DNA from 4 places in the Arthrobacter tumbae genome. Region 2 is predicted to be linked to each of the others. Evidence: riboswitches for the same ligand, from Rfam matches in the RefSeq annotation. Region 2 holds a riboswitch; each other region holds the start of a gene.
The links. A riboswitch is a leader RNA that binds a small molecule or an ion and turns the genes downstream of it on or off. The one in region 2 is predicted to bind S-adenosylmethionine.

Region 1 (2,194 bases), 1.6 Mb from region 2:
GCAGGGTGAGGATTTCCGCGCCGTCGTCGGTGATCGCGATGGTGTGCTCACTGTGCGCGGTCCGGCAGCCTGTAGCGCTACGGAGCGTCCACCCGTCGGCGTCCATAGCCAACGTTGCAGTGTCCGCCATGACCCACGGCTCCAGCGCCAGCAGAAGCCCCGGGCGCAGGACGTATCCCCTGCCGGGCCGTCCAGTGTTTGCCACGTGTGGGTCCTGGTGCATTGTCGACCCGACGCCATGACCCCCGAATTCCGTATTGATCGGATATCCCGCTGCACTGAGGACTGAACCGATGGCAGAGGAGATGTCGCCGATACGCGCGCCCGGTCTGGCGGCGGCAATCCCTGCAGCCAGTGCACGTTCGGTGGCATCGATCATCGCAACGCTCTCCGCCGGCTCTGACTCGCCAACGATGAAGCTGATAGCCGAGTCTGCGACGATTCCGCGCTGGGAGACGGCGAGGTCCAGGGAGAGCAGGTCGCCGTCGGCAAGCGAGTAGTCATGGGGCAGGCCGTGGAGCACGGCATCATTGACGGACGTGCAGATATAAGCGCCGAACGGCCCGCGCCCGAACGGCGGCTCATAGTCGACGTAGCAGGACACCCCGCCTGCCTCAGCGATCATCGCTTTGGTCCACTGGTTGATGTCCAACAGGTTTGTCCCGACCGTGCTGCGGCTCTTCACCGTCTGCAGGATGTTGGCGACCAACGCGCCCGCTTCCTTCGCCCTGGCCAACTCGCTCGGATTCAGAATTTCAATCATGTAGATGACCCTCTCACGCAGCCGATGTCCGGATGGACCACTGCTTTGTTACGACACATATTGCGCCGGCCCCAGGTAAAGGCGTTTAGTGGAATTCCACCATCCCGAGCGGCCGAGAGACCTGGATCGTTGACGCCGCAGCAACCCTTACCTGCTTGCAGGAGAACGGGTGCTACTGCCAGGAGCGATGGAGTCATACATGAGCACCGTTCTTCGAGCGCACCGTACCCAGGCCACTTCCACCGAGGGCAACCAGACACTGCCGCTGACTTTCTCTTCGCTGACCCGAAGTTTCGGGAGCGGTAGCGAGCAGCACGTGGTGCTTCGCGACATCGACCTCGAGGTTGCAGCAGGTGAGGTTCTCGCCATTGTGGGCGCCAGCGGTTGCGGGAAATCGACCCTCCTGCGAGCCGCGGCAGGGTTGGACGCACCCACCAGCGGCGCAGTACTCATCGACGGCACTGCGGTCGACGGGATCGACCCCCGCTGTGCCGTCGCCTTCCAGGAACCCCGTCTCCTCCCCTGGCTCTCGCTGCGGGACAACATCGCAATCGGTCTGCCGAAAGGAACCAGCTCGGCGGCAGGCAAGGCCAAGGTGGAAGAGCTCCTTGGCCTCGTGGAACTGGGCGGCTTCGCCGGTCACCGGCCCCGCGAAGTGTCCGGAGGCATGGCCCAGCGGGCATCGCTGGCGCGTGCACTGGCACGCAACCCGGGTGTCCTGCTCCTCGACGAACCCTTCGGCGCTCTCGATGCCCTGACGCGGCTGAAGATGCAGGACCTCCTGCTGCGTATCCACCAAACCACTCCGACCACGGTCCTGCTGGTCACCCACGATGTCGACGAAGCGCTACAACTCGCCGACCGGGTGATCGTCCTCGCCAAGGAACCGGACCTCCAGGGTGCAACCATCAGCCGCGTGCTGGAGGTTCCGGGTGACCGTCCGCGGGACCGCGGCTCAGCCGAACTTGCCGCGCTACGCAGTTCGCTGCTGAGCAGCCTCGGCGTCGACAGCCACCAGCACTAACCGCGCACCTGCGGTTAGTCCGCAGAGCCGCATCCCGGCGCGTGTGGCGCCCAAACGTGCCGCCACCGCGCCGATACCCCAGAACACAACGCATACCGTCCCCACGCATTCTCCGAAAAGGATCACCATGAAGAGCACAGCCCGTATCCAGATCGCCGCCACAGCCGCCATCGCGGCCCTGACCCTCAGCGGCTGCGTTGCCGGCGAGAACGCCGACGGGTCCGTCGGCGAAGCAGCAGCCCAGACCGGCGGAGAACTGACGGTCGACTTCGCCACCTACAACCCGCTCAGCCTCATCATCAAGGACCAGGGCTGGCTCGAGGCCGAGTTGGAGGACGAGGGCGTCACCGTCACCTGGGTCCAGTCCGCCGGTTCGAACAAGGCCAACGAACTGCTCCGCGCCGGTG
Region 2 (2,194 bases):
TCGTAGCCGTTGACAGAGAAGTTCACCACGCCGATTGCATCGGTGCTGTCCGCGAAGATGCGGTGGACCGTGATGCCGGCAAGGTCGCTGAGCCCTGCCACGAGTGCATCCCTAAGTTCTGATTCGTGCGTCAGCCAGGCCTGCGCATCCAGGGCTGCGATGACCTCTGTTGCCTGTGCCAGCGCAGCTGCGCCCAGGACGTTCGGTGACCCGCCCTCGTGGCGCGCGGGGCCGGTTGTCCAGGACACCGAATCCACTTTCACGGCCTTCACTGCGCCGCCGCCGGCAAGGTGGGGCGTTCCGGTATCGAGCCAGTCGCCTCTGCCGACCAGAACGCCGGCGCCGAACGGTGCATACATTTTGTGGCCGGAGAAAGCCGCGTAGTCGATGCCGTCGCGAAGTAGATCCAGCCGTCGGTGGGGAGCAAGCTGAGCTGCGTCGACGACGATCCGCGCACCGTGCGCATGAGCCGCCGCTGCGAACCGGTCGATGGGAAGAACTTCGCCGGTCACGTTCGAGGCGCCCGTTACGGCAAGCAGGCTGATTCCGCCGGATTCCAGTTCCTCTTCCACAGCGGCGAGAGTTTCCTCGATCGTTCCCGCGGCGACGAGTCCACGATGAGGAAGCCGCAGCCAGGGCAGGAGATTGGCATGGTGTTCCAGATCGAGGTAAAGGACTTCGCCGTCTTCCGGCAGGCATCCGGCCAAAAGGTTCAGGGAATCGGTCGTGTTGCGGGTGAAGATGACCGCATCATCTTCCCTGCCGCCAACAAAACTCCGCACCGTCTTTCGGGCGTTCTCGTAGAGCGATGTGGAAATCTGCGAGGCGTAGCCGGCTCCCCGGTGCACACTCGCGTAATAGGGCAGAACGCTCTGCACATAATCATTGACCTGCTGCAGCGCCGGCGTTGAAGCGGCATAGTCCAGATTCACGTAGCGGACGGCAGTACCGTCAACCAGCGGCGCCTGAAGCTCAGCGCCCACCACTGACGCCAGCGGTGCAGCGGAAAGTTCGTTCTCAAGAAGTGTGTTGCTCACAGGAGATACCCCACGGTGGTTCAGGGGACCTGACTGGGTAGGCCCCGCGCTTGCCGAACCACGTTCTGGCCCGGCCAGGTCGTCACCCGGGGCACCCCGCCGCGGAAGGAGGGTTGCCGGCCAGCAAACCGGGGTTTAACGCTGGCACTCGTGACCTAGGAATTCAGACTAAGGCAGGCTGGGCCCGTCCGCCCGTTGTGTTACGCAATAAACTCAGGCGCCGGCGCTTTCCTGAAGCAGATCGTCCAGCGACGGGTTGAGCATCTTCAGGACGTCATTGTGCAGTGTGCTGTTGGTGGCCAGCGCGTTCCCGCCGAACGGCCCGTCCGCGCCTTCAAGTGAGGTGAAACGGCCGCCGGCTTCTGTGACGATGGGGACCAGCGCCGCCATGTCATACAGGTTGAGCTCAGGCTCACAGGCAATGTCTACGGCACCCTCAGCTACAAGGCAGTAAGACCAGAAGTCGCCATAGGCGCGTGTGCGCCACACAGAGTCGGTGAGCGAAACGAACTCGTCAAAATTGCCGCGCTCTTTCCAGCCGGACAGATTCGAGTAGGAGAGCGAGGCGTCCTCTAGACGGGATACGCTCGAAACCCGGAGCCGGCTGGCTGCGGCCAGCGACTTACCCATGAACGCGCCGGTTCCCGTTGCAGCCCACCAACGCTTTCCGAGAGCGGGGGCGCTGACGACGCCGACGACCGGGCGGCCCTCGTCCACCAGTGCGATGAGGGTGGCCCATACCGGTACACCGCGGACGAAGTTCTTGGTGCCGTCGATGGGATCGATGATCCACCGCCGGGAGCCGGCGCCGCTGCTTCCGTATTCCTCACCCAGTACGGCATCGCGTGGACGCGCGCGTGAGAGTTGCCCGCGAATTGCCTCTTCGGCCGATTTGTCCGCGTCTGTGACCGGGGTGAAATCCGGCTTGGTTTCTACCGCCAGATCCAGCGCCTTGAACCGGGACATGGTCTGGTCGTCTACGGAGTCGGCCATTACATGGGCAAGGCGGAGGTCATCGTTGTAGCTCTGGAGGTTCATACTCTTCAACCTATATGGTCAGGGTGCGCAGATGCGGGAGGTCCGGAAGCGGACGCGCTCAGCGCTGGCTCCCACGGTCAGCACCGCGCAGGGACGGTGTCCTTAAGTGCAGGGTCCTT
Region 3 (2,194 bases), 1.2 Mb from region 2:
ACGCCGGGTGGATCACCAGCGAACGGACGTCACCGAGGTTGGCCACATGTGAGTGCAGTTCAAGGGCATCCACGAAGCGCTTGCCGGCCTCCGCGCCCCCGGCCAGGTTGAAGGAAACGATGGCACCGATCCCCTTGCGGCCGTACTTTCGGCCGCGCTCGTACCAGGCGCTCGAGGGCAGTCCGGCATAGGCGACCGACTCGACGTCCTCACGTGCTTCCAGCCACCGGGCTACCTCCGTGGCGTTGGAGACGTGCCGCTCCATGCGTAGGCTCAGGGTTTCCAGGCCCTGGGCAATCAGGAAGGCGTTGAACGGGGACACCGCGGAGCCGAGATCCCGCAGCAACTGAACCCTGGCCTTGAGGATGTAGGACAGGTTGGCCCCAAGGGCACCGTCGGCACCCAGGTCCCGCGCGTACACCAGACCGTTGTATGTCGGGTCCGGCGTGTTGAAGCCGGGGAACCGGCTGGGATCCTTGGCGAAGTCGAACCTACCGGAATCGACGATTACGCCGGCGATCGCGGTGCCGTGGCCGCCCAGGTACTTGGTGGCCGAATGGACAACGATGTCCGCACCCCACTCCAGGGGTCGGATCAGGTAAGGCGTGGCAAGGGTGTTGTCCACGATCAGGGGCACACCGGCGTCGTGCGCGGTTCGGGACACTCCTTCAATGTCGAGCACGTCCTGCCGCGGGTTGGAAACCACCTCCGCGAAGAAGAGCTTGGTGTTGGGCTGCACAGCGTCCCGCCACTGCTCCAGATTGTCCGGATCCTCCACAAACGTGACGGAAATGCCGAACTTCTTCAGCGTATGGGCGAGCAGGTTGTAGGTGCCGCCGTACAGGCTGGGGCTGGCAACCACGTGGTCACCCGCCTCGGCGACGTTCAGGATGGCGAAGGTCTCCGCCGCCTGGCCGGAGCTGAGCAGCAGCGCGCCCAGTCCGCCTTCCAGGCTGGCGATCCGCTGCTCCACCGCATCCTGCGTGGGGTTTCCGATTCGCGTGTAGATGGGAGCCAGCTCGGCAAGGGCAAACCGGTTGGCGGCGCTTTCGGCGCTGGGGAAGACGAACGACGTGGTCTGGTAGATCGGCAGGGCACGGGCACCCGTGGTGCTGTCCGGTTCCTGTCCGGCGTGAATCTGGCGGGTTTCGAAAGACCATTGGTTGGACATTCAAGGCTCCTTTGGCATGGGCCCGGCATGGTGGGAGCACCGCGGGCCGCGCTTGCCGTCCGGCTGGTGCCGGGCGGCCAGGTCTTCACCCGGAGCACCCCACCGCAGCTGGAGGGTTGCTGGCCAGCAAGCCGGGGCTTCGCGCTGGCACTCATGACCGTGGCCAGTGTAGGCGCAGGAGTATTCCCCCGGCACGAACATGACGTTCCATGTAATCCACGGGTTGAGTTGCTGAAGTTTTTGTCGCCTAGTTGCAGTTAAAAGTGGTTCTAGGTCGCAACTAGGCGACAAAAACGTCAGGGGAGGGTGAGGAGCGCGTACTTCTCCATTGCCTGGCGTGGGGCGTCGGCGTCGACCTCTCCCCGCTTCGCGAGGAGCTGAAGAGTGCGTACGACGACGGAGTGGGAGTCGATCTTGAAGTACCGCCTGGCTGCGGCGCGCGTGTCGGAGAAGCCGAACCCGTCCGCTCCGAGCGTGGCGAAATCCTGCGGCAGGAACTGGCGGATCTGGTCCGGAACGGCCTTCATATAGTCGGTAACGGCCACGATTGGTCCCGGCGCTTCACCCAGCTGCTGGGTGACGAAGGGAACGCGGGCCTCAGCGCCGGGATTGAGGAATGCTTCCTCCTCGGCGGCGAGTGCGTCGCGTCGCAGCTCGGTCCACGAGGTCACCGACCACACGTCAGCCGAGACCCCCCAGTGATCCGTCAGGAGCTCCTGCGCCTCGAGCGCCCAGGGCACTGCTACGCCTGAGGCGAGGATCTGCGCCTTCGGCCGGCCGCCGTCGTCGTCGTCGTTGCCTGGTTTCAGCCGGTAGAGGCCGCGCACCACCGCGTCGGCATCCAACTCCTCGGGCAGCGGCGGCTGGATGATGGGCTCGTTGTAGACGGTCAGGTAGTACATGACATTCGGATCTGTGGAATCCGGGCCATACATGCGTTCCAGCCCCGCGCGCATAATGATGCCCAGCTCATACCCGTAGGCAGGGTCGTAGGTGACAACGGCTGGATTGGTGGAAGCGAGA
Region 4 (2,194 bases), 2.7 Mb from region 2:
AGCGAGCGCAGAGCTGAGACTGCCACGGTCACGGGCAACGTCGTGGCTCATCAACGCTTCGGTGAGGATGACGTAGCTGTTGGCATCGAACCGGCGGACCAGCTTTTCCGCCTGATGATCCAGGTAGCTCTCCACCTGGTACCGGCCGCGCCCGCCCGGCACCGCAGAACCGAATGGCTCCTCCACACCTTGCGCTGCCCGGCCGAACCGGTGCACGAGTTCAGCCTCCGAACGGTACGTGATGTGCGCGATGCGCCGGGCAAGGCCCAGCCCATCCTCGGGACCGGCGCTTCCGTAGTAGTCGCCCCCGGTGAACCGCGGATCGAGGCGGATGGCCTGCACCTGCGTCTGCGCGAAGGCGATCTGCTCCGCCGTGCTCGCCGCCCCGCACGCAATGACAGCGCACCGCTGCACCCGCCGGGGATAAGTGACGGCCCACTCCAGCGCCCGCGCGCCTCCCATCGACCCGCCCAGCACCGAGTGCCAGGAGGAAATGCCGAGCAGGTCTGCGAGCAGGGCCTCGGCGCGGACGGAATCGCGGATGGTGACAAAGGGGAACCGTGAACCCCACGGCAGCCCATTTGGGTCAAGCGATGCCGGCCCCGTGGACCCGTAACAGCCGCCCAGCATATTGATGGACACCACAAAGTAGCGGTCCGTGTCGATTGTCCTGCCCGGACCCACCAGCCCGTCCCACCAACCATCCTCGGCGGACTCACCGCGCGCTACATGCGAACTGCCGGTGAGCGCGTGCTCGATGAGCACCGCGTTGGAGGCATCGGCATTGAGCGTGCCCCATGTCTCGTAGGCAAGGACGACGTCAGGCAGATTCCCGCCCGTTTCCAGCGCCAGCGGGCCGATCCGGAGCCGCTGCACGACGACGCCGTCAACAATCTCCGCTTCCGGCTGCGGAACCGCTGTGGTGATGCCTGTCAAAACCCTGCCGCCTTACTGAATCGCGCTTGCTCCTGCACACTGCGTGCAGGGCCTGGTCGTCACCCGGGGCACCCCGCCGCGAGGGAGGGTTGCCGGACAGCAAGCCGGGGCTGATGGCGGGCAGAACCCGCCGCACTGTCACTCGTTACCTCGTTCAAGCAAACCCGACCAGCCCGGGTGAGAGCAACTATTGTGACGTGCGGTGAAAGTCGGCCGGCGCTCACGAGGGCGGGCGGCGAAACGATGACCCGGCGCCCGAAGGCCGGCGCTCACGATGGCCGGCACCGCCAAAGATGCTTGAGTGGGGCCGCTCTCGTCTATGGGAAAACGGTCGGCCCCACTCAAGGGGGAGGCCCAGTGGGCGTCCCGGGCAGGAAGCTCCGGCGGTCTCGGAACCGGGCTACCTGTCAGAAGCAACTATCCGGCTCTGACCTTGGGTTTTGCTTGTGGCACCCGCCACCTGAATGTGACTTAGGTAACCCTTAGTCGAGGCGTCCATCACAAAGTGCCAAAATGGGGCCATGCGCCTGGATCATGTGTCTTATGCCTGCGAACCCGACGGTCTGACTGCTACTGCGGAACGGATTGCCGACGCCCTCGGTGTTGAATTCGTCAAGGGTGGAGTACACCCGCGGTTTGGTACCCGCAACATGATTGTCCCGTTGGTCAATGGCCAGTACCTCGAGGTCGTCGAAGTCCTCGACCATCCCGCATCGGACAAGGCTCCGTTCGGCCAGGCTGTGCGGGCACGGTCCGAGGCAGGCGGCGGCTGGATGGGCTGGTGTGTTGCCGTTGATGACCTCGCACCGTTCGAGGATCGCCTTGGCCGCAGTGCCGTTCCCGGGAACCGCAAGTTCCCCGACGGGCAGGAGCTGACCTGGCAGCAGATCGGCATCAAGGGCCTCATCGCTGACCCCCAGGTCCCCTACATGATTCGCTGGGACGACGGCACGGAATCCCTTCACCCGTCCCACGCTCGGGCCGCGTCAGCGCGCCTCAGCGCACTGACCATCGCCGGGTCCGCTGAACGCGTCACGGAATGGCTCGGCACTCCCGTCAGCCACCCCCTGGATGACGTCGACGTCGAGTGGATCGCTCCCAACGGCACGCCCGGCATCATGTCAGTAGCGTTCGAAACGCCGAAGGGTGCAGTCCGGATCTAGTGCGGGACTTTCGCGGGACTGGTTCGCAGGCTCCCGAAACCGGTCGCAGCGCTAGGTCCCGATGCGGCTAGCTCACGACGCCGATCGCGGCGCTA

Region 1: another riboswitch for S-adenosylmethionine. It lies ahead of JOD47_RS09235 (ABC transporter ATP-binding protein); the one in region 2 lies ahead of JOD47_RS01270 (aminotransferase class V-fold PLP-dependent enzyme).
Region 3: another riboswitch for S-adenosylmethionine. It lies ahead of JOD47_RS07225 (bifunctional o-acetylhomoserine/o-acetylserine sulfhydrylase); the one in region 2 lies ahead of JOD47_RS01270 (aminotransferase class V-fold PLP-dependent enzyme).
Region 4: another riboswitch for S-adenosylmethionine. It lies ahead of metX (homoserine O-acetyltransferase MetX); the one in region 2 lies ahead of JOD47_RS01270 (aminotransferase class V-fold PLP-dependent enzyme).

The regions. Positions count from the first base shown of each region.
Region 1 is NZ_JAFBCC010000001.1:1,911,114-1,913,307, reverse strand. It holds gene map (type I methionyl aminopeptidase) at 1-763, opposite strand, end outside; SAM riboswitch class I at 860-957, shown strand; gene JOD47_RS09235 (ABC transporter ATP-binding protein) at 963-1,787, shown strand; gene JOD47_RS09230 (aliphatic sulfonate ABC transporter substrate-binding protein) at 1,915-2,194, shown strand, end outside.
Region 2 is NZ_JAFBCC010000001.1:270,130-272,323, reverse strand. It holds gene JOD47_RS01270 (aminotransferase class V-fold PLP-dependent enzyme) at 1-1,037, opposite strand, end outside; SAM riboswitch class IV at 1,079-1,193, opposite strand; gene hisN (histidinol-phosphatase) at 1,251-2,075, opposite strand.
Region 3 is NZ_JAFBCC010000001.1:1,512,649-1,514,842, forward strand. It holds gene JOD47_RS07225 (bifunctional o-acetylhomoserine/o-acetylserine sulfhydrylase) at 1-1,171, opposite strand, end outside; SAM riboswitch class IV at 1,215-1,330, opposite strand; gene aceE (pyruvate dehydrogenase (acetyl-transferring), homodimeric type) at 1,468-2,194, opposite strand, start outside.
Region 4 is NZ_JAFBCC010000001.1:2,966,397-2,968,590, reverse strand. It holds gene metX (homoserine O-acetyltransferase MetX) at 1-936, opposite strand, end outside; SAM riboswitch class IV at 954-1,086, opposite strand; gene JOD47_RS14020 (VOC family protein) at 1,458-2,099, shown strand; gene JOD47_RS14015 (CPBP family intramembrane glutamic endopeptidase) at 2,192-2,194, opposite strand, start outside.